Regions from separate parts of the Leisingera sp. SA32 genome, predicted to be linked through region 4. Evidence: riboswitches for the same ligand, from Rfam matches in the RefSeq annotation. Region 4 holds a riboswitch; each other region holds the start of a gene.
What was found. A riboswitch is a leader RNA that binds a small molecule or an ion and turns the genes downstream of it on or off. The one in region 4 is predicted to bind cobalamin.
Positions count from the first base shown of each region.

Region 1: linked by a shared signal. The riboswitch ahead of AC0IPL_RS15770 (aromatic ring-hydroxylating oxygenase subunit alpha) and the one ahead of AC0IPL_RS06570 (CbtB domain-containing protein) in region 4 are both predicted to bind cobalamin.
Region 2: linked by a shared signal. The riboswitch ahead of AC0IPL_RS12910 (hypothetical protein) and the one ahead of AC0IPL_RS06570 (CbtB domain-containing protein) in region 4 are both predicted to bind cobalamin.
Region 3: linked by a shared signal. The riboswitch ahead of AC0IPL_RS12490 ((2Fe-2S) ferredoxin domain-containing protein) and the one ahead of AC0IPL_RS06570 (CbtB domain-containing protein) in region 4 are both predicted to bind cobalamin.

Region 1 is NZ_JBVYHB010000011.1:126,325-131,756, reverse strand. It holds gene AC0IPL_RS15780 (DUF5928 domain-containing protein) at 1-144, shown strand, start outside; gene AC0IPL_RS15775 (FAD-binding oxidoreductase) at 212-1,297, opposite strand; gene AC0IPL_RS15770 (aromatic ring-hydroxylating oxygenase subunit alpha) at 1,302-2,537, opposite strand; cobalamin riboswitch at 2,642-2,838, opposite strand; gene AC0IPL_RS15765 (DUF1523 family protein) at 3,087-3,731, opposite strand; gene AC0IPL_RS15760 (hypothetical protein) at 3,741-4,007, opposite strand; gene AC0IPL_RS15755 (DUF6638 family protein) at 4,010-5,371, opposite strand.
Region 2 is NZ_JBVYHB010000008.1:51,048-56,479, reverse strand. It holds gene AC0IPL_RS12925 (5'-nucleotidase C-terminal domain-containing protein) at 1-257, opposite strand, end outside; gene nudC (NAD(+) diphosphatase) at 595-1,578, shown strand; gene AC0IPL_RS12915 (SRPBCC family protein) at 1,674-2,141, shown strand; cobalamin riboswitch at 2,242-2,462, shown strand; gene AC0IPL_RS12910 (hypothetical protein) at 2,574-2,951, shown strand; gene AC0IPL_RS12905 (protein-tyrosine phosphatase family protein) at 3,013-3,603, opposite strand; gene AC0IPL_RS12900 (DNA polymerase III subunit gamma/tau) at 3,799-5,432, shown strand, end outside.
Region 3 is NZ_JBVYHB010000007.1:173,823-179,254, reverse strand. It holds gene AC0IPL_RS12500 (ABC transporter permease) at 1-175, shown strand, start outside; gene AC0IPL_RS12495 (FAD-dependent oxidoreductase) at 172-1,428, shown strand; cobalamin riboswitch at 1,530-1,737, shown strand; gene AC0IPL_RS12490 ((2Fe-2S) ferredoxin domain-containing protein) at 1,826-2,545, shown strand; gene AC0IPL_RS12485 (ABC transporter substrate-binding protein) at 2,532-3,470, shown strand; gene AC0IPL_RS12480 (FecCD family ABC transporter permease) at 3,471-4,478, shown strand; gene AC0IPL_RS12475 (ABC transporter ATP-binding protein) at 4,468-5,244, shown strand; gene AC0IPL_RS12470 (DUF2218 domain-containing protein) at 5,272-5,432, opposite strand, start outside.
Region 4 is NZ_JBVYHB010000003.1:300,121-305,552, forward strand. It holds gene cobF (precorrin-6A synthase (deacetylating)) at 1-189, opposite strand, end outside; gene AC0IPL_RS06560 (hypothetical protein) at 263-766, opposite strand; gene AC0IPL_RS06565 (CbtA family protein) at 837-1,535, opposite strand; gene AC0IPL_RS06570 (CbtB domain-containing protein) at 1,540-1,710, opposite strand; cobalamin riboswitch at 1,745-1,962, opposite strand; gene AC0IPL_RS06575 (DUF1636 family protein) at 2,115-2,450, opposite strand; gene cobA (uroporphyrinogen-III C-methyltransferase) at 2,447-3,181, opposite strand; gene AC0IPL_RS06585 (cobyrinate a,c-diamide synthase) at 3,178-4,494, opposite strand; gene cobM (precorrin-4 C(11)-methyltransferase) at 4,609-5,403, opposite strand; gene AC0IPL_RS06595 (cobalamin biosynthesis protein) at 5,400-5,432, opposite strand, start outside.

The DNA.
Region 1 (5,432 bases), on a different contig from region 4:
CGTGACGCCGGGTTCAGCCATCTGTTGCAGCTGCGCGAAAGCGCGGCACCAGAGGAGAACGCCGCGCAGCTGGCCCAGTTCCTGAACCTGCCGCACGACAAGGCGTTGCAGATCGCTGGCGCGGACCACCTGTTCACAGACTGAAATACGCGCCGGAACCAGCGGCGCGTATGTGGCAGCGCGCACCAAAAAAAGGCGCGCGCTGTCGGCGTCAGATTTCCACCTCGACCCGACCAATGGGGTTGGAGCAGCAGGCCAGGATATAGCCCGCCTCCACATCCTCGTCCGAGATCCCGCCGTTGTGGACCATATGCACCTCGCCCGCGGTTTTGCGCACCTTGCAGGTGCCGCAGATGCCAAAGGTGCAGCCCGACGGGATATTCAGCCCAGACGCCTTGGCCACCGCCAAAACCGTATCGGTCTGCGAACAGGTCGAGGTCACGCCGGAGGCCGCAAACAGGATTTCTGCCGCGGCGGTTTCCTCCGGCACGACATCGTCAAGCTCCGGTGCGTCTGCCGCGGTTTCCACCGGCGCGCCAAAGCTCTCCTGGTTGTAGTTCTCCATGTCGAAGCCCAGACCGTTCAGCATGTCACGCACCGCCTGCATGAAGGGGTCCGGTCCGCAGCAATAGACCTCACGCTCCAGGTAGTCGCCGGCGATCAGGCCCAGCATGATCTGGTTCAGCTGGCCGCGGTAGCCGGTCCAAACCTGATAGGGGTCGTCCTCCTCCACCACGAAGTGCAGCTTGATACCCGGCACCCTGGACGCCATGCTTTCCAGCTGCTGGCGGGCGATGATCTCGCTGGGGCGTCTGGCGCAGTTGATAAAGCAGATGTCGGGCAACTGGCCGCGGTCGAACAGATACTGCGTCATCGACAGACTGGGCGTAATGCCGGAACCTGCCGAGATGAAGAGGAACTTGCCGTTCGGGCGCTTGGGAAGGGTGAACAGCCCCGCCGGACCAGAGGCGCGCAGCATCATGCCCGGGCGCAGATGGTCCAGCATCCAGCGGGTGCCGATGCTGTCGGCCTGCGCCTTGACCGTGACCGAAATCGACAGCGGCCGCGAGGGCGAGGAGCTGATGGTATAGGTGCGCCAGACCGTTTCCCCCGGCACCGGCAGCTCCAGCGTCAGGAACTGGCCCGGCTGGTATTTGAACCACGCGCCGGAGGGTGCGCGGAAGCTGAAGGTGGCGGTGTTCGGCGCCTCCGGCACAACCGAGACGCATTCCAGCATCTCGTCGTCCTTCCACGCCATTGTTTCGTCCAGTGTTTCAAAGTTGGCTTGCAGTCCCATGGGCTTACTCCGCCGCGATCAGGTGGCGACCGGTCAGGGCGCGGGTCAGCTGCTGGGCGTACCAATTGGAGAACTGGATCACGCCGCTTTCCTGCGTCTGCGAATAGGGGCCGGGCTGATAGGCGGGCGAATTGATGCCACGCTGGTTGTCCTCGACCACGATGCGATCCTCGTCATTGGTGGCGATCCAGACCTCGGTCAGCCGCTTCAGGTCATAGTCCTGACCTTCGACCGCGTCCTTGTGCACCAGCCATTTGGTGCTGACTTCGGTCTCTGTCGGGCTGATCGGGGTCACGCGGAACACGATGGAGTGATCCGGCAGGAAATGGTTCCAGGTGGTCGGATAGTGGAATTTCAACAGCGTGCCCGCATCGGCAAAGGGCACCCGTCCCAGTGGCTTGGCCACCGCCGCCTTGCCGTCCATGGTATAGCTCTCGGCGCCCTCGTTCAGCGGCATCCGCGCCAGCCGGTGCTGACCGCGCCCGTCGATGCAAAACTGCGCCGGGCAGCCTGCCGCTTCGATCCGGTCAAAGTGCTTTTGAAGATGCGGCGGGGTCTCGCCCCCCTCCACCCCGGTGACAGAGGGGTCTTCGGGGAAGGTACGGCACAGCGCCGGGTGGTTGCCGCCGCAGTGATAGCACTCGCGGTTGTTCTCCCAGACCAGCTTCCAGTTGCCGTTCTCGATGATCGCGCTTTCGTAGGCGATCTTGGCATTGGCCAGGCCGTGCGGCTCCAGATAAGGACGGGCGACGTCGGCGAAGGCGTCGAAGTCCGGGGCCTCCTCCGCAAGACAGATATAGATCAACCCCGCCAGGTCGCGGCAATGCACCGGCTTCAGCCCGTGTTTGGAGGCATCGAAATCCGGCCCCATGTCACGTGCCCACAACAGAGAGCCGTCCAGCTCATAGGTCCACTGGTGGTAAGGGCAGACCAGCTTGGGCGCGTTACCTTTCTTGGCCTTGCACACCACCGAGCCGCGGTGGCGGCAGGAGTTGTGGAACGCGCGCACCACGCCATCGCTGCCGCGCACGATGATGACATTGTAGCTGCCGACCTGATGGGTCACGTAGTTGCCGGGTTTTGGCACCTCGCAGGCGGGAATGGCAAACAGCCACTCGCGGTAGAAAATCTGCCGCATGTCCAGATCCAGAACACCCGGATCGGTGTAGAACGCCTGTTCCAGAGAATGGTTCTCTTGACGGGCCATCAGCTTGGCCAGAATGTCGCTGTCCTGAAGCATCTGTCTCTCTCCTTCGCCGCAGCCCCGCGGCGGATTGGCTGGGGGCGGGCACGACGGGAGAGATTGCAGACCACACGCCCGCAACCGCCCTGCCGCCACCCGCGGTTGACGTTTCTGGCAAGGCTGGTTTCCGGACTGTCCGCGGCCGTCTGACCGGCGGGGCGTGGCACCTTCCCGAAGTTGCCTTCAGTGGTTTTCGCCAGGCCCGACACGGGGTCACCGTTGCGGGGGCAGTGCCGGAGTTTCACCAGCTTCCCAATTCTCCGCCCCGAAGGACGGCACCTTGCTGATGCGGAAACTGCCCGATTTGCGTGGCGCCATCGGAACCAAAACCGACCCGGAAAAACCGGAAAAAGACATGCGGTCGTAATCCCGCAGTGCGGACAAACCTGTCCAGTGCCGCAAAAGGTGCGGCGCTTTCAAAATGCGGCAAGCGGCGGATGAATCAGTGCTTTGCGCGGCTGGCGTGCAGCGAATCCTGTCCCGGCATCGCTGACTGACAAAGCCCCGCCCCGACAGCAGAAAGGCCGCGGTTGACGCGGCCCCTGATCAGTTTGATTTCCAGCTCTCCAGCCAGCGCCGGAACCGGCTGCGGCGCTCAGCAAAAGCATCACCCGCCGCATAAAGACTGTCCTCGGCGCCCTCGAGCATCGGATCAATCCGCGCCCGCCGGAAACGCCGCCAGCGCACATAAATCGCCCACAGGAGCGCCGCCAGCAGCACCAGAAAGATGATGGTGAACCAGTTGGTGGGCTTGTCCTCCGGCCCCGCCACCGGCCGGATCGAGACAGCATTGGGAAAGGCCGACAGGAATTCGTTGCGCCAGCCATAATGCATCACCGCCACCCACTCCGGGTTGGCCTTGGTGGAGATGCTGTCATTGGCATCGGTGTACAGATTGGCGGTGTCGAACTTGAAATATGGTGGCCAGTTCCAGCCGGTATCCTCGTTGCGATAGACAATGGCGCGGCCATTGGGACGCACGCCCTGGATGAACTGCACATCGCGGTTGATCAGCTGTACAGACTGGTCGTCCGGCGTCGACCAGAAGATCCGGGTCCAGTCGGTCAGCTCCTGGCGTTCCTCGTAGGTGTTGACGATGCGCACCACATCATACTGCGGCAGCGTGTAATGCAGGATGGCGGCGAACAGCCCCCAAAAGGTGATCAGGAATGCCCATTTGATGAAACGCACGGGGGAACCTCACATGAAGTTAATGACGTAGATCAGGAGCGCCAGCGCCCCCAGCGGAACGATATAGACCAAGAGGATCAGCCTGCGCCGGAACGAGTGGTCGTATTGTTTCAGCCCCCGCTGGATGAAGGCCGCACGGTCGCCGGTCAAGCCCTTGTCTTTCCAGCGCCGTTTCAGCTTCGCCCGGCGCACCTCGCGGGAGTAGAGCGACACCGCGCCATAGGCCACGGTCAGCACCACCAAAAGGATCAGGATCAGGCGGATGAAACCAAACATTGCTATCGCCCTTTTGCCCGGCTCAGCGCGCCCCAGGGGCCGACTTGTGCCACCAATCCCTTGCGCCGGTTTCGTGGCAACCTCGGCATGCGGTTCTCCATGTCCGGTTCGTGGCCAAACAGGGCCGCGCGCGCGCCTGCCTTGTCGGCCGCATACTCCCGCGCAAGGAACTCTGCCGCATAGGTTTTCTTGGTCTGCGACCAGCCCCGGTACCGGCGGTAGAATTCTTCCTTGTGGCAGATGAACATCTGGCGGAAATCATGCGGGCATAGCTCCGCCAGCAGCATGTTGACCAGATCGCGGTCCGGCGTGTCCGCCGCGCGCAAGGAATAGAAATAGGCCGGATGGTCGGAACGGATCATGGGCCATTTTGCGCCCCCCTCGGCCCAGCGCACCAGCGCCGCCAGCCCTTCGAACTCCTGCGGCAGGTCCGCCGCATGCCGCGCTGCCAGACGCCGCAGATCGGACCGCGACAGGCCGGACAGATCATGGCCCTTTTCCGCCAGCACGGACACTGCCAGAAACCCCATCCTCTGCCGCAGGATTGCTGCGCCATCGACGCCGCGGGCCCGGATCACCGGCTCCGCCAGGCCGTTCAGCTCCAGGAATTTGGCAATCGCATTGCGATCGCTCAGGTCGAACACATGGCGCAGCGGCACGCCCTCGGGCTTCTTGCCGCTGGCAATCACCGCCGGGTGCTCCACGTCCTGAAACAGATACAACCCGCCGAAATGCGCGGTCCAGAAGTTCGTCTGCGCGAAGACCTCATGCTCCAGATGCACCGGATTGCGGGTCACATCGCCGGTCTTTTCTGCGGTCGCGATCATCTCAGCGATCAGATCATCATCGAACCAGGCATCTTCACCGGTCTCGAACTGCTGCACCAACGCTGCCAGACGGTCGGCATGGCGCAGCGTGCCGCGGGTGGTGTCGGCCTCGATCCGAACCTGTCGGATATCGAATAGCTTGGCGGGGCTGGAGACCTCGAACACCGAGTTCACCAGCTCACCGGCGACGGCATCGGTCGCGGTCAGCGCAAACAGCTGGCGGTCGTTGACTTCGATGAACCGGCGCAGAATATCCCGGCTGGTGGAGAATTTCACGTGAAGCAGCGGGCAGCGCTTCTGTTCGGTGCTGAGCAGTATGAACTGCCGGTTCACGCCTGCATGGTTCAGATAGTGATCATCTCCTAGCTCCTCCCCGATCTCTGGCGAGAAACCCGAGATATCGACGTGGAAATCCGTGAGAGCCGTGGTCTTGCCGGTCAGATGTTTCAGCGCGCGATTATAGCGCTCCACCAACGCGGGCGAGGCCACATGGAAGAGATTGCCGAACATCAGGCCATGCTGGATGAGGCGTTTCATCTATCCCTCCTTTCCGCATCACGCGAGTGCTGCGTTCTCTGCCAGAGCAGTTGCAAAAACT
Region 2 (5,432 bases), on a different contig from region 4:
CTGCCGGGCTGGAGATCCCCCAGCGGTGCGCCCTGAAACCCGTCGCCATTGTCGACCAGGATACAGGCGTCGCCCCGCGCGGCCGCGTCGGCGCGCTCCTCGGCGATCAGGCTGGCCACCCGCGACAGGCCAATCGCCGGGTCCGCCCGGTCCGCATAATAATCGTGGCCCAGCAGATGGCAGTGCAGATCCGTGGTGGCAAGCACACGCAGCCGCCCGGTGGTCCGGGCGGGAGGCTTTTCCTCCACATCCGTCATGTCTGCTCCCCTGTCGGCACTGCTGGTCCGCTTCTGTTGGCTACGCTTTTCGCGTGTTTCTCTGCCCCCATTTGAATCAGCGTTTTAACGATTTGCAAAGGCACCATTTGGTCCGGGTCGCATTTTTCTGCCCCCCCGCTCCACCACAAAGCAACCAACGGCGACGCGGCTCAACCCAGCATCTCTCCAGGCCCGTAGCGCGTCCCCCCGGCGCCACCCGCGCAGGGTGTGACCTTGCGGTGACAGGCCCGTCCGGACAGGTCCGGATTGCCGCGCATCGCTGGCACCCGCCGAGACAGGCTGGCAAGGACAGGGCAACCAGCCCCGGGAGAGCCCTATGAAACATGCAGAACAGGTGACCTTTGGCGGCGGCGGCCTGGACCGCGCGGCCCATATCCGCACCGATGCGGCAGCGCTGGACGCGGCCTGGCGCGCGCCGGAGGCCGGCGTGCTGCTGCTGTGGCGCGGCAAGCCGCTGACACGGCGCCCCAGGATCGACGCGCGGCCGCAAGGGCTGGCCTTGACCGCCCCCGATCACCCGCTTGTCGCCCCCCTGCGCGATGCGGCGCTGTTCCTGGGGCTGACGCCTCAGGGCGCGCCGCGTTTTGCCTGCGATCTCAGCGCCTGGCAGCCCGAAACCTTGGACCCGGAGGCTCTGGGCGGCTTCACCGATGCCAGCGAACAGCAGCACCCGGCGCTGCCAAACGACCATGTCTTTGCCGAACTGCGCCGGATCATGACGGTTCTTTCCCCGCTGGAGGCTGAGCTCGCAGCAACCGCCAAAGCACTGCTGGCCTGGCACCGCAGCCACGGGTTTTGCGCCTGTTGCGGCGCCCCCAGCGATATTTCACAGGCCGGCTGGCAGCGCGTCTGCCCCGCCTGCAAGGCGCCCCATTTCCCGCGCACCGATCCGGTGGTCATCATGCTCATCACCCACGGTGACAGCGTGTTGGTGGGCCGCTCGCCCGGCTGGCCCGAGGGGATGTACTCCCTGCTGGCGGGGTTTGTCGAACCGGGCGAAACGCTGGAGGCCGCCGTGCGCCGCGAAACCCTGGAGGAGACCGGCGTGCGGGTCGGCGCGGTCAGCTATCTGGCATCGCAGCCCTGGGCCTTTCCGATGTCGCTGATGTTCGGCTGCGCCGGCGCGGCGCTGAGCCGCGACATCACCATCGATCCAGCAGAGATCGAGGATGCGTTCTGGGTCAGCCGCCAGGAGATGATGACGGCCTTCGCCGGAGAACACCCCGTGCTGCAACCGGCGAGAAAAGGCGCAATTGCGCATTTTCTGCTGAAGAACTGGCTTGCGGACACGCTGGACTAAAGCGCATATTTGTCACCAGGCACAGCGGGGCACAGCCCCCTGTCGGCAGGCAGGGTATCACAGGCAGGCGAAACAGACAGTCGGGACAGGCGAGCATGGAATTCACGGGCAACGAAGATATTGAAGCACCCATCGCAGACGTCTTTGGCGCGCTGTCCGACTTCGAGCAGATGGAACGCTCCGCCCTGCGCCGCGGCATTGAGGTGCAGCGCAGCGGTGACATCGCCCACCCCGAAGCGGGGCTGTCCTGGGATCTGGGCTTTTCCTTTCGTGGCAAACAGCGCGAGGCGCGGCTGACGCTGGATGCCTATGCGCCAGTCACCCTCATGGCAATCACCGGCGTCGGCAGCGGGCTGGACGGCCGCATGGATGTGGAGCTGCTGGCCCTGTCTCCGCAACGCACCCGCATGTCGGTGCGGCTGAAGCTGGAGGCAACCACGCTGACCGGGCGGCTGCTGCTGCAATCGCTGAAACTGGCCCGCAACAACCTGAACCGCCGCTTCAAACTGCGCCTCGCCGATTTCGCGGGCCTGACCGAAGCGCGCCTGAAAAACACCGCCTGACACCCCCACCTGACAGCACAGCGCCCGCCTTTGCGTCCTTTTGCGCCTGCCCCGCTCAGCGGGAGATGCAGGTTTTCGATTGACGCGCCAAGGCCGCAGCCGCTACCGCTGGGAGGATGGTTTCCGCGCTGCATGCACATGCAGCCGGGATGAAAAGGGAATGCGGTGCGTCTGGCCTTGGGCCGGGCAAGGCCGCAACTGCCCCCGCAACTGTAAGCGGCGAGCGACCCCGGTAGACCCACTGGCCCGCAATGGGGCCGGGAAGGACCGGACCAGCAGCGACCCGCAAGTCAGGAGACCTGCCGTTACACGTGAAACTCGAACCCGGACGGGGTGTCCGGGCAGGGTCTGACACCTGCGGCAGCCCGGTTGTGGCCCGCCAGGGTCGCGCTCCCTGTCCTTGACCCCCGCCCCCGCGCGGAGGGCGCATGGATGAACTGGACTGACCACACCCACGGCTACACGGCCACGGACTGCCCCCACCTCGGCCGCCCCTGCCCGGCGGCGGAGCGCATGATCACGCGGCTGGCCGCAGCGCTGACACAGGCGCGACCGCTGACGCAGGATGATTTTGAGGTGACCGGCAGCACCGTCCTGGATGCCTGCCCACACCCCTGCCCGGCGCAATATGCCGCCAGCCATGACCGCATCCGCGTCTATTGCGGCGTCGATGCGCAGGCGCCGCGCGTCGGACTGGACCGCTTTGCCGATGCGATCTTCGACCCCGGCGACCGCGGCTTTGCCGCCGCTGCGGTGACGACGCGCCCCTGCGCCCTGGTCGAGGCGCTGCCCAGACCCGCCATCCCGTAGAGCGCCGTGCATATACGCCCCAGCGCTGAACAGACCCGCCCCGCGCGGCGCCAGCGACCGTTCAGCTGGACCTGGGACGCGCCTGACGATGCGCATAGGCCCATTCCATCTGTGCCTGAGTTTCGACCGCACAGGGGCGCACCGCGCGCAGCCGCGCCAGCGCCTGGGCCGGCGGCTCGCCCGCTTCGATCATCAACCGCAGCACCGCCATGCCGGACCGCCCGCAGCCGCCCCGGCAATGCACCAACACCCGGCCGCCACCCGCCAGCGCCCGCCGCGCCTTGCGGCTGGCGGTCGGCCACTTCAGCGCCACCCGCTTCGACGGCGTCTCAAAATCTGCCACCGGCAGGTGAATCCAGCGGCAGGCCATGCCTTGCAGGTCTGCCCCCAGCCGCGGCCCGCCCACGGCGGCGTGCTCCGCGTCCGTGGTCATCGAGAGCACAAGGCCCGCCTTCCAGGCATTGATCCGCGCCAGGTCACCGGCGTAATCGCCGCCCCGCCCCGGCAGCGGGCACAGCGCCAGCTGCCCCCCTGCCACCGGCAGAGCATGGATCGTCAGATTGACTGGCTGTGGTGAATTTGCTGGCTGCGGCGCTTTGGCAACCGCGGGGGTCACCGGCACCGTCTCGCCAAAGGGGTCGTCAGGTCGCATAGCGCCTCCTTGCCTGTGCGCGCCGCCCCCCGATCCCACCCGAGGCCTGCCCGGCGATTCTACCCCTATCTGCCGCATTTCCCAAAAGGTTTTCACACCGCCTGCGCACGCGGCTTCTGCGGTGGACGAACCCGGCGCGCTTCAATACCCTGCGCGACACGCGGCGCAATCAATCCGAATCCGGCACGAGAGAACATGAGCGACACCCCCAGCGGCACCCCCGGCGAAACCGGCCAATCCCACTACCAGGTTCTGGCCCGCAAATACCGGCCCGAGACCTTTGCCGACCTGGTCGGCCAGGACGCGATGGTGCGCACGCTCAAGAACGCCTTTGCCGCCGACCGTATCGCCCAAGCCTTCATCATGACCGGCATCCGCGGCACCGGCAAAACCACCACGGCGCGGATCATCGCCAAGGGCATGAACTGCATCGGCGCGGATGGCACCGGCGGCCCCACCACCGATCCTTGCGGCAAATGCGAACACTGCGTGGCGATCATGGAAGGCCGCCATGTCGACGTCATGGAAATGGACGCCGCCTCCCGCACCGGCGTGGGCGACATCCGCGAGATCATCGACTCGGTGCAGTACCGCGCCGCCTCCGCGCGCTACAAGATCTACATCATCGATGAGGTCCACATGCTGTCCACCAGTGCGTTCAACGCGCTGCTGAAGACACTTGAAGAACCCCCCGCGCATGTGAAGTTCATCTTTGCCACCACCGAGATCCGCAAGGTGCCGGTCACCGTGCTGTCGCGCTGCCAGCGGTTTGACCTGCGCCGGATCGAACCTGAGGTGATGATCGCGCTGCTGCGCAGGATCGCCACCGCCGAAGGGGCGGAAATCGCCGATGACGCGCTAGCGCTCATCACCCGCGCCGCCGAAGGGTCGGCCCGCGACGCGACCTCGCTGCTGGATCAGGCGATCTCGCACGGGGCCGGAGAGACCACCGCCGATCAGGTCCGCGCCATGCTGGGCCTGGCCGATCGCGGCCGGGTTCTGGACCTGATGGACATGATCCTGCGCGGCGACGCGGCGGCCGCGCTGACCGAACTCAGCGGCCAGTACGCCGAGGGCGCCGACCCGCTGGCGGTGCTGCGCGACCTGGCGGAAATCACCCATTGGGTGTCGGTGGTCAAGATCACGCCCGACGCGGCCGAAGATCCCACCGTCGGCCCGGATGAACGCGCCCGCGGCCAGGCCATGGCCGAGGCGCTGCACATGCGGGTGCTGACCCGGATGTGGCAGCTGCTGCTGAAGGCGCTGGAAGAAGTCGCCGCCGCGCCCAATGCGATGATGGCGGCGGAAATGGCGGTGATCCGCCTGACCCACGTCGCCGATCTGCCCACACCCGAAGAACTGGTGCGCAAGCTGAAAGACGCCACCCCGCCGCCCTCGCCACCAAACGGCCCCGGCGGCGGCATGCCCATGCAGGGCATGGGGGGGCCGACCCTGGGTGGCGGCGATCCCGGTCCGCAGGTCGGCTACGATCAGCCCGGCGGCCCGCCTGCCGGTCCCGGCGGCGGCCCGGTCGCCCATGGCGGCGGCGGCACCATGGCCGCGCTGGCCCCGCAGGCGGATGCCGCGCTGGCCCGCTATCCCACGTTCGAACACGTGGTCGAGCTGATCCGCAGCCGCCGCGACGGGTTGTTGCTGGAATATGTCAAAAGCTACGTGCGGCTGGTGGCCTATCAGCCGGGGCGGATCACCTTTCAGCTCACCGATGACGCCCCGCGCGACCTGACCAAGCGCCTCAGCGAACAGCTCAAGGCCTGGACCCATTACAACTGGTTGTTCTCGATCGTCAGCGAAGGCGGTGGCGAAACCAT
Region 3 (5,432 bases), on a different contig from region 4:
GGCGGCTGAAATGCTGGGCGCCGAACACGGGATTGGCGCCTACATCCTGCAGGCGGGCTCGCTTTACGACCTTGAGCGCCTGTTTGCCGGGGTGACGATCCTGTCGCTGCTGGGCGTCTTGCTGTCGACAACCGTCGGGCTGGTCGAGAAACACCTGCTGGGGTGGCGTACATGAGCCGGAAAACAGAGAGTGAATACGATGTGGTTGTCGCCGGTGGCGGCGCGGCCGGCATCGGCGCGGCGCTGGGGGCTGCCCGCGTCGGGGCCAAGGTGTGCCTGGTGGAAAAATACGGGTTTCTCGGCGGCGCGGCGACGACCTCGCAGGTTCTCGCCTATTGCGGTTTTTTCCAGCAGGGGGCGGAGCCGGTAAAGGCAGTCGGTGGCGCTGGTGATCTGGTGCTCGATGCGATGCGGGCCTGCGGCATGACCGGTGAGGCCCACAATTCGGAAACCACCGGCAACTGGATCATCCTGCTGAACCCCGAGTCCGCAAAACTGGCCTTCGACAGGGTTCTGGCCGATCACGGTGTGGACGTGTTGCTGCATTCCCGTGTCGCAGCGGCAACGCGCACGGCAGACCGCATTGAATCGGTCACGGTGGCAGGGATGGAGGGCAGGCGCCGCATCATCGCCGAAGGGTTTGTGGATGCGACGGGGGATGCCAACCTGTCTCTCGTCTCCGGCGTTGAAATGCGCGAGGGCGATAGGGAGGGCAAGCTCCAGGCGGTCTCCGCGCCGATCCGGATTTCCGGTCTCGACCCCGAGACGCCAATTGATCGGCGCGCGATCCAAGCCGCCATCGCGGCGTACAACGCAACCGGCACCCACCCGATCACCCGTCGTGATGGGGGTATCTACACCCGCATTCCCGGCACTGGCGACATGTGGTGGATGATCATCGACCTTGCTTTGCGCGATCTCACCTCCGGCAGCTTCACCTGGGCCGAGCAGCGTGCCAGAGAAATGGCGAATGACTATGTGCAAATGCTGCGCGATCATGTTCCGGGTTTTGCGCGGTGCTTCCTGGCCCAATCCGGACCGCAGATTGGCATTCGCGAAAGCAGGCATCCCGCCACCCGCTATGAAATGACCGCCGAGGATCTCGCCAGCGGGCGGCAGCGTCCCGACAGCGTCGCCCGCGCGGCCTGGCCGGCGGAATTGCATGGCGAAGCAGGCAAGCCAATCTATCACCCGGTGGGCGGATCGGGATATGCCTCTGTGCCATTGGACAGCCTGAGGGTCCGTGGCCTCGACAACCTTTTTGTTGCCGGGCGCGTGGTAGGTGCCGACCCGGTCGCGTATGGATCCATTCGGGTGATGGGCACAGCCTTTGCCACCGGGGAGGCGGCCGGTATTTCCGCCGCATTGGGAACTGCCAACGGGGAGGACGTGGGCGCGGAGGTGCGCCGCCTTGGTGGTTTGACCTGACCCACGCGGCACCCATCAGCCGGTATTCCATGCTGCGCCCCGGTGGACGTCATTTGGGTATCGCGCAAAGGGCATAGCAGTTGACAGATCGGAGGAATTTGCGCAGACATCCAATCGATGGTTCCCGGCCATATCAGGCAATGGGATGAAAAGGGAATTTGGTGAGGGCCCAGCGGCCCAAGTCCAGAACTGCCCCCGCAACTGTGAGCGGTGAGTACTCCGTCAGAACCACTGGATCTGCCAGATCCGGGAAGGGACGGCACGCTTTGATCCGCAAGTCAGGAGACCTGCCATCGGCAAACCGTAACCAATCGGGCGGAGGGCCCGTGGAGGAAGAGATGACAGTGTCCACAGCGTTCTGCGCCTGCGTCTGCCCGCCTCCGCTCATGAGGCATGCATGGACGCGCGCATCTATTTGATTTCCGCAACTTACGTCAGCCAAAGCCGGTTTCGCGCATTGGCCGGCAGCCTGGCGGCGGCGGCGCCCTGCACTGCAACGGCGGTGCGGCTGGAGGGTTCTGGCGACGGGCTGTGGCGGGCGCTCGACGGGATGGCCGAGCTGGGGGCAACCCGGATTGAACTGCGCCCGGTCGGGCTGCCGTTCTCGCAAAGCCTGGAGAGCTGGCTGCCCGGTGCGGCCAGCGCCTGGCTGGCGCGCCAGGCCGGGGCGCGCCCTGAAATCCTGCTGGCCGGCGCGCCGCAGGCCGATGCGACGGTGGTGCACGCCGTCGCGCAGGCGCAGGTCGCCCTGTCGCCGATACAGCCGCGTCCCGATGGTGAATTGGGCAAGGGCTGGGACAGCCCGCCTGGTCATCGCCATCACCTGCTGGTCTGCACCGGGCCGCGCTGCCATCTGAAGGACGCCCCCTGTCTGCTGACGGCGCTGAAGGCGGAACTCGGACGGGCGCAGGTCGCCGCGGAGTGTCTGGTGACCTCCACCGGGTGCCTGTTTCCCTGCAACAGCGGGCCGGTCGTCATTCACTATCCCAAAGGCAACTGGTACCGGGTCCGCAACCGCGTGGAGGTGCGCAGCTTCGTGGCTGAGGCACTCTGTGCGGGGCGCGTGCCGGATGCTTTGATTATTCATCATTCAGGAGAGACACATGAGCTTGTTTAAGAGCCCCGCAGCGCTGTGCCTTGCTGCTGCTGCCACGGCGGCGCAGGCAGCTCCGGTCACCATTCAGGGCTGCGAAACATCGTACACCTATGAAACCGCGCCGACGCGGGCCATCACCCTGAACCAGCAGGCTACCGAAGTGATGCTGGCGCTGGGTCTGGAGAAGGCCCTGGTCGGCACCGCCTATCTGGATGACAAGATCCCGGCGCAATGGCTGGCCGCATATGACAGCGTGCCGGTGCTGGCCGAGAAATACCCGGCGGCGGAAATTGTTCTGACACAAGAGCCCGACTTCCTGTTTGCAGGCTTTGCCTCCGCCTTTTCCGAGGACAATCTGGGCGCGGCACAGAAATGGCACGATATGGGCGTTGGCACCTATCTCGTGGATGCCTCCTGCAAGGCGGCGCATCCGCAGGATGTTCCGTTGACCATCGCACCGATCCTCAAGGATATCGCGGTGATCGGTGACATTTTTGGCGTGCCGGACCGCGCCGACGCGCTGATGGCCGCCACCAAGGCCCGCATTGCGGCCGTCGAGAACAACCCGGCCGGAGCCGGGCGTACCGCCTTTATCTATGACAGCGGCACCGACACGCCGTTTTCGATCGGCTGCTGCGGCGGCCCCGCGCTGGTCGCCAAAACGGCGGGCCTGACCAGCATCAGCGCCGACGTGGAGGGCGCCTGGGTTGATCTGGCCTGGGAACGCGTTGTCGAGGCAGACCCGGATGTGATCCTGCTGATCGAGGCGGAATGGTCCTCGGCGCAAGAAAAGCGGGACTACATGGAAGCCGACCCGGTGCTGTCCCAGCTGACCGCGGTCAAGGCGCAGCGCTATGTGGTGGTGCCGTTCTCGGAAACCTTGCTGGGCACGCGTTTTGCCGATGGGGTCGAGAATCTGAATGCGCAGTTGGCGGCGCTGCGCTGAATGCAGGCGCGCTTTCCGCTTCTGTTCCCGGCGGCCTTGGCGGCGATGGTGCTTGCGGCCATCGCCGGTGTGCTGTGGGGCACGGCCGACATCGGCTGGGCGGACCGCCTCGCGATCCTGAGCCGGAGCGAGGATGCCCCACGTGGGCTGTCGCTGATCGTGTGGCAATGGCGCATCCCGAGGGTGATGGCGGTGGGCCTGATCGGGGCCGGTTTGTCCCTGGCGGGGGCGCTGATGCAGACGGCGCTGCGCAACCCGATGGCGGACCCTTACCTGATGGGGTTGTCCTCTGGTGCGTCGGCGGCGGCGGTGGCGGCGATCATCTGGCTGCCTGCCGCGATCACCGACTGGCTGGGGGTGCCGCTGATTGCCTTTCTGGGGGCGGCAGCGGCCTTTGCGCTGACCATGGGGCTGTCGCAACGGCGCGGCCAGCCGATGGATCCGCTGATCGTGGTGCTCGCCGGGGTGGCGGTGTCGCTAATGTTTCAGTCGCTCACCGCTTTTTTTCTGTATGTCGGCGATCCCCATGCGACCCGCAATGCCATGGGCTGGCTGATGGGCACCGCCGCCGGAACCGAGTGGCAGGAGGTGCCGTTGCTGGCGGTTTCGGTGGCGGTGTTGGGGGCGCTGTTTCTGACCCAGGCCAATGCGCTGGATGCCACCCTGCTGGGCGAGGAGCGCGCCCAGGCGCTGGGCATCCGCACCGCCCGGCTGCGGGCGATGATCTTTGTCGCCACGGTGCTGCTGACCGGCTTGGCAGTGGCGGTTGCCGGGATCGTCGGTTTCGTCGGTCTCATCGTGCCGCACATGGCGCGGCTGCTGGTCGGAGCCCGGCACCGGGTGCTGCTGCCCATCACCATGGTGCTGGGGGCAACGGTGCTGATTGTGGTTGACCTTATGTGTCGGGTGCTGCTTGCTCCGGAGGAGCTGCCGCTGGGCGTGCTGCTGGCGCTGTTTGCGGCACCGCCGTTCATCTTCATCCTGAGAGGGCTGCGCCGTGCCGTCTGAGCTTGCGTTGGAAATCGACAACCTGACGGTGGAGATCGCTGGCGCCGCTTATGTGCGCGACGTGTCGCTGGCGGTGCCGAGGGGGCAGATCCATGGGCTGCTGGGGCCGAACGGCGCGGGCAAGACAACGCTGCTGCGCAGTCTTTACCGTGCGGTGGCACCGACTGCGGGGCAGATCCGGGCACAGGGGCGGCCAATCGGCGACCATGCGCATCACGAATGGGCCCGCAAGCTGGGCGCGCTGGTGCAAAGCGCAGGCCTGCTGGCCGGGCTGACACCGCGCGACATCGTCGAGATTGGCCTGTCGGTGCTGGAGCTGTCGCGTGATGACTTTACCCGCCGTCGCCAGGAGGCGCTGGCGCTTGCAGGCCTGGCGGACAAGCAGGACCAGCCGGCCGGCAACCTGTCCGGCGGAGAGCTGCAGCGCTGCTATTTCGCCCAGCTTCTGGCCTGCGATCCGGAAATATATGTGCTGGACGAGCCGACCAACCACCTGGACCTGCATTACCAGTTGGCGTTGCTGGACGAGGTCAGGCGCCGCGGCCGCACCGTGTTGATGACCCTGCATGACCTGAACCTTGCGGTGCGCTATTGCGACCAGGTCTATCTGATGGCCGGCGGGCGCATTGTTGAACACGGCCGTCCGCTGGAAGTTCTGAACCGGCAGAACCTGATGACCCATTACCTGGTCGACGGCCAGTTTCAGGGCAATGCGTTGTCCCTCACCGGTCCGATCCGCCAGCAGGCTGAGCCGCGGCAGGCGTAGCGCGCGCTGCACAGGCAGGTCCGGCGCCTAGCCACCGCAAGGCGCGGACCAGTCCATTCCGGTAAAATCCTCGCGGAAGGCAAAGGTTTCCAGATGGGAGTCGATCACCGCGCGGCCGCGCTCCAACGCGGCAGTGTCCGGCCCGGTGATCTCGGCGCGCAGTTCGGTTTCGCAGGCGTGCAGAGTTG
Region 4 (5,432 bases):
GACGATGGCCGGGCCAGTGCCCCGGATCGCGCGATTGCAGATCTCATGCCGCAGCCCGGCCAGATCGTCCTTGCCCGCGCCTTTGTTGGGGATCAGGATCAGATCCTGCGCGTTCAGCGCGTCGATTGCCTGCAATGTTATATGCTGCGGATTGCCGGTGCCGATGCCGATCAGGCTGAGTTCAATCATGACGGGGCCTTTGATGTGAGAACACGGCCCCCTATGGAGCCGTGCTGCCGGTCTTGCAAGTCTGCCGCGATCGTCAGGAGCCTTCACCGTTTGCAGGCACGGTGACCTTGGCTTTGAGCGCCTCGCCACCCACGGCCAGAGGGCTGTGGCTGTTGGAGTTGAGCGCCACTGCGACCTCTGCCCCGGCGGGCAGCGATGGAATGTGCATCCAGTCGCCATAGAGCCGGGCGATCTTTTCGCCATCCACATAGACATGCGCGTGACCTTCGCCTGCCACATCTGCCACGGAGGCGTTCTGCGGCGCAAAGCGGAAGTTCTGCGTTGCAACATGCAGGTTCCAGCCGGACATCGGATCCTTGTGAAGGGCGATGCGGAGCGTCGGTGCGTCAGGTCCGGCGGGCAGGTTCACCGGCGTGCTGTGATCGTGCGCCATTGCAGCCGACGTGCTGCCGCCGTGATGGGCGGGATCACCGTGGTCATGGCCGTCAAAGGTGATGCCATTGCCGGCCGCGATCACGAAACCGGCGCCGCCGCCGAAGATCAGGCCGATGGCAAACAGGGCAAGAGAGCGGGACATCGTGTTGTCATCCTGTGGACTGAAGAGTTCCCGCCGGTGTGCCCCGGCGGGGAGGATGGTCTGGCGGACTTCAGGCTGTCGCCTGTTCGCGCTTGCCTTCGGCTTGCCAGAAGTGGCCGGCAAAGGCCCCCAGCAGCACCCAGGCAGCCATGCCGACGCCAAAGGCGCGGGCCGCGAACAGCGCGCCGATCTCGGTCGGGACCGGGCCGGAGAAGGTTTCTGGCTCAGGCGCGCCCACCACATGCGGCGCCAGCAGCAGCAGCGCCGCCAGGCCATAGCTGACGGCATTGCCGCCAAAGGCGATCAGCCACATGGCGACGCCCGCAGCGGCGACGGTGACGCTCCACCAGATCTGGCGCAGGCCGACGTCAGCCGCGGCCACGCCGGGCACCTCGGGAGCGAGCGTCAGGCCCGGGGCAAAGTGGAACGTGATGAACCCTGCCAGCCCCCACAGGATGCCGTTGCGCGCGGTGATGACGTGGCCTTGGCGTTCGGCCACGGACATCAGCGCCACCATGACCAGCGCATAGCCGGTATAGGTCAACATGGTGAAAATGATGCTGAGACCGTCCCGCACCGGCTCGGCGAACAGTCCGGGAAGATCGGGATGCGCAGTTACGGGGTCAGCGCCGAAATGCACCAGATCACCGCCCTCGTAGAGTTCGGCGTGGAGCAGCACGGGCTGCACGAAATAAAGCTGCAGCAGGGCGGTAATCAGCCCCGCTGCAGCGCCAGCGAACAACGCGCTGGTCAGAATGCGACTGAACATGGCCTTAGTGGCAGGGGAAGCCGGTTGCGTGGCGCACATCGTGGGCGGCGTCATGCAGGGCGGAAGCCTGAACATGGCCGGTCAGCGTGATGATCCCCAGCCCCAGAACCACGGCAAAAAGCGCCGGGATTACGGAAGAGCCAGCGGCAGAAGCCTTGAGCGTCTTGGTCGTCATTGATGTTCTCCTTGCCGTCACACCCGACGGCGCAAGTTTGCGTTCACATACGGCCGGTCTCCTGACTCGCGGGTCGCTGCTGCCCTCCTCCTTCCCGGCGTCTTGCGCGCCAGTGGATAGTGGAGAGCCGCTCGCCGCTCACAGTCGCGGGGGCGGTTGAGGCTGCGGTGCCGCGATTTGGTCCACCGTCCTCATTCCCGTTTCAGTCCTGGTGCTTGGGCACCTGTGGACACCGTATCCTCAAACTAATGCCCTGTGCGGCGGACGCCGGTCAAGAACGAAACCGCCGCTTGACCCTGCGGGGGCGGCATCTATCCGTGCGCCGCCGGGCGGCCGGGGCCGGAATGTTCAAATTTTTCGGACAAAACCGAATGGCGGAAGTTTTGCGCGATGGTATCGGCCGATCAGCCCAGATCGCCGGGAATCCGGGCGATTGCCTTGTGCCGCAGCGCGCCCAAGGGGCGGGCATCGGCAAAATTGCCGTCCGGGCTGTGGCGATACATCCGCAGGAAGATTCGCACATCCGGCAGATCCGCGGCTGTGATCTCGCCGAACAGATAGGCGGTCTTGCCCGGCGCGCGCACCGCCAGCGTCTGCGGGCGCTGGCAGCCGGACATGCAATCCACTTGCTGGATGCGCACCTCACCCTCTGCCCCCGCCAGCATCGCGGCAAGCTGATCCGGCAGCATTGGATCGGCGTCGCGGCAGCTGCGACACAGGGTGAGGGTGAGCAGGCTCATGCGCCGGGCAGCTCCTGGTCCGCCAACGGCCCATAGAGGATCAGGACCGGCGCCTTGGTTTCCATCGCGCGCAACACCGCGGGCAGCTCCCCCACCGTGTGGCAGAACAGCTGCTGCTCCGGCGTCGACACACCAAGCGCCACCAGCGCGTGGGTGTGCGGCGGCAGGCCGGCCTCCACCAGCTTTTCGGCCAGCGCGGCAAACGTGCGCTTGCCCATATAGACCACCGTGGTGGCCTGCGGGTCGGCCAGTGCGGCCATGTTCAGATCGTCGGGCAGGCCGCCGGTCACGTCATGGCCGGTGATGAATTGCAGACGTCGTGCGGTCAGGCGGCGGGTCAGCGGGATCTGCGCGGCGGCCGCCGCAGCTGACGCCGCGGTGACGCCGGGCACGATTTCAAACCCGATGCCTGCCGCGCGCAGGGCCGAGATCTCTTCCTCCAGCCGCCCGAAGACGCCGCAGTCGCCGGACTTCAGCCGCACCACATTCAGGCCGCTTTGGGCGTAGTCCACCAGCAGCTGGCTCACGTGGTCCTGCTTGGGCGAGGGGCGGCCGGCCCGTTTCCCCACGCCCACCAGATCGGCGTCGGCGCGGGCGTGGCTCAGGATCGGGCCGGAGGACAGGTCGTCAAACAAGACCGCATCGGCCGTCTCCAGCCGACTGACCGCCTTGACGGTCAGCAGCTCCGGGTCGCCCGGCCCGGAGGAGACAAAGCTGACAAAGCCGCTCATGCCTGTTCTCCAGTGATGAGGTGGAAGAAGGTGCCGGTGACATTGCCCTTGATCGAGCCGGTCTCCGGCACCGGGCCGCCGTCCGCATCCATCACATTTGCCAAGGGCGCGTCGGGCTCTTCCAGAATGGAGGAGTAGTGAAACTCATGCCCGCGCAGGGCTCTGCCTGCGTCAAAACCCGGCATACCCGCCTGCAACACCGCGCGGCGGTAGCCAAGGTGGAACTTGCGCTTCTCGTAAGACGTGACCAGCCCCAGAAGCCCCAGCATCTGGTGGCGGTTGCCTTGCTTGTCAATCAGCGCTTCGCCCAGGGCCATGTAGCCGCCGCATTCACCGTGCACCGGTTTGGTCTCGGCGTGTTTGCGCAGGCCGGTGCGGAAGGCTTCAGCCGCAGCCAGCGTACCGCCGTGCAGCTCTGGATAGCCGCCGGGCAACCAGACCAGATCTGCATCCGCCGCCGGGGCTTCATCGGCGAGCGGCGAGAACGGCAGGATTTCCGCCCCCGCCGCACGCCAGCCTTCCAAGAGGTGCGGATAGGTAAAGGAAAACGCGGCATCGCGCGCCAGGGCAATCCGCTGCGCGGGCGGGCGGGGCAACGTGGCTGGGGCAGGCGCCGGTCCTGCCAGTGCCGCGGCCCTGATCGCCTCGAGGTCAACATGGTCGCGCAAGAAGGCAGCATAGCCCGCGATGGCGGCTTCAAGATCCGGGTGCTCAACCGCCTGGATCAGCCCCAGATGGCGTTCCGGCAGGGTCAGATCGCCGCGCCGCGGCAGGGAGCCCAGCACCTTGATGCCCGCCTTTTCCATGCCCAGACGCGTCAGGCGTTCATGCCGCGGGCTGGCCACCCGGTTGAGGATCACCCCGGCGAAGGGCAGATCGGGATCATAGGCGCGAAACCCCAGCGCCGTGGCCGCTGCCGACTGCGCCTGACCGCCCACATCGACCACCAGCACCACCGGCCAGCCCATGCGCTTGGCGGTCTCCGCCGAGGAGCCAAAGCCCGACTGGCCACGGGTGGCCACCCCGTCATACAGCCCCATGGACCCTTCGCCGATGCAGATGTCCGCGCCTGCCGACTGGCCTGCCACGGCGTCCAACAGGCCAGCATCCATCGCCCAGGTGTCGAGGTTGAAGGACGCGCGCCCGGCTGCTGCCAGGTGAAAGGCCGGGTCGATGTAATCCGGCCCGCTTTTGTAGGGCTGAACGGTCAGCCCGTCCTCTGCCAGCGCTCGCAGGAGGCCCAGCATCACGGTTGTCTTGCCGGTGCCCGAGGAAGGGGCCGAGATCATCAGGCCTTTGGGGGAAATGGTCATCACGTTGCCTCTCTCAGCTTCGCCTGTGCCGTGCGCGGCACGACCCGCAGCCGCTCGCGCCTTTGGCGGGTTAGTTCGCCCCCTTCTCGCGCAACTGCGGCCCTTGAGTATGTCTCAGTCATCGCCGTGGCTCCAGCTTGACCACGGGCTGTCGGCGCTTTGCGGGCGGTAGCGGCGGTCATAATCGGCGGCGTAGAGGCAGCTTTCATCAAAGCCTTCACCTTTCAGCACCGGTCCCACCAGGATCAGCGCGGTGCGCGAGATTTTCTCGTCCAGCGAAGTCTTCAGCGTGTCCAGCGTGGCGCGAATGATCTGCTGATCCGGCCAGCTGGCGCGGTAGACCACGGCTACCGGGCAGTCGGCACCGTAATGAGGCGTCAGGCTCTCGACCACATGGTCCAGATTGCCGATCGACAGGTGGATCGCAAGGGTGGTGCCGGTACGGGCAAAGTTCTCCAGCGTCTCGCCTGCGGGCATCGAGGATGCCCGGCCCGGCGTGCGGGTCAGCACCACCGACTGGCCAAGGCCCGGCAGGGTGAGTTCAGTCCCCAGCGCGGCCGCAGCTGCCGCAAACGAGGGCACACCGGGAGTCACGCTCACCGGAATGCCCTCCGCTTTCAGTCGCCGGATCTGCTCGCCCATCGCCGACCACACCGACAAGTCGCCGGAGTGCAGCCGCGCCACGTCCTGGCCTTCGGCATGCGCGGCCTTGATCTCAGCCACGATGGCATCCAGATCCATCGCCGCCGTGTTGACGATCCGGGCGTCGGCCGGGCAATGGCTCAGGATTTCCTCGGGCACCAGCGAGCCTGCATAGAGGCACACCGGGCAGGCGGCGATGATGTCGCGCCCGCGCAGGGTCAGAAGGTCGGCAGCGCCCGGTCCGGCGCCAATGAAGTGGACGGTCATGGCTCAAGTCTTTCTGCTATGGCCGCGGT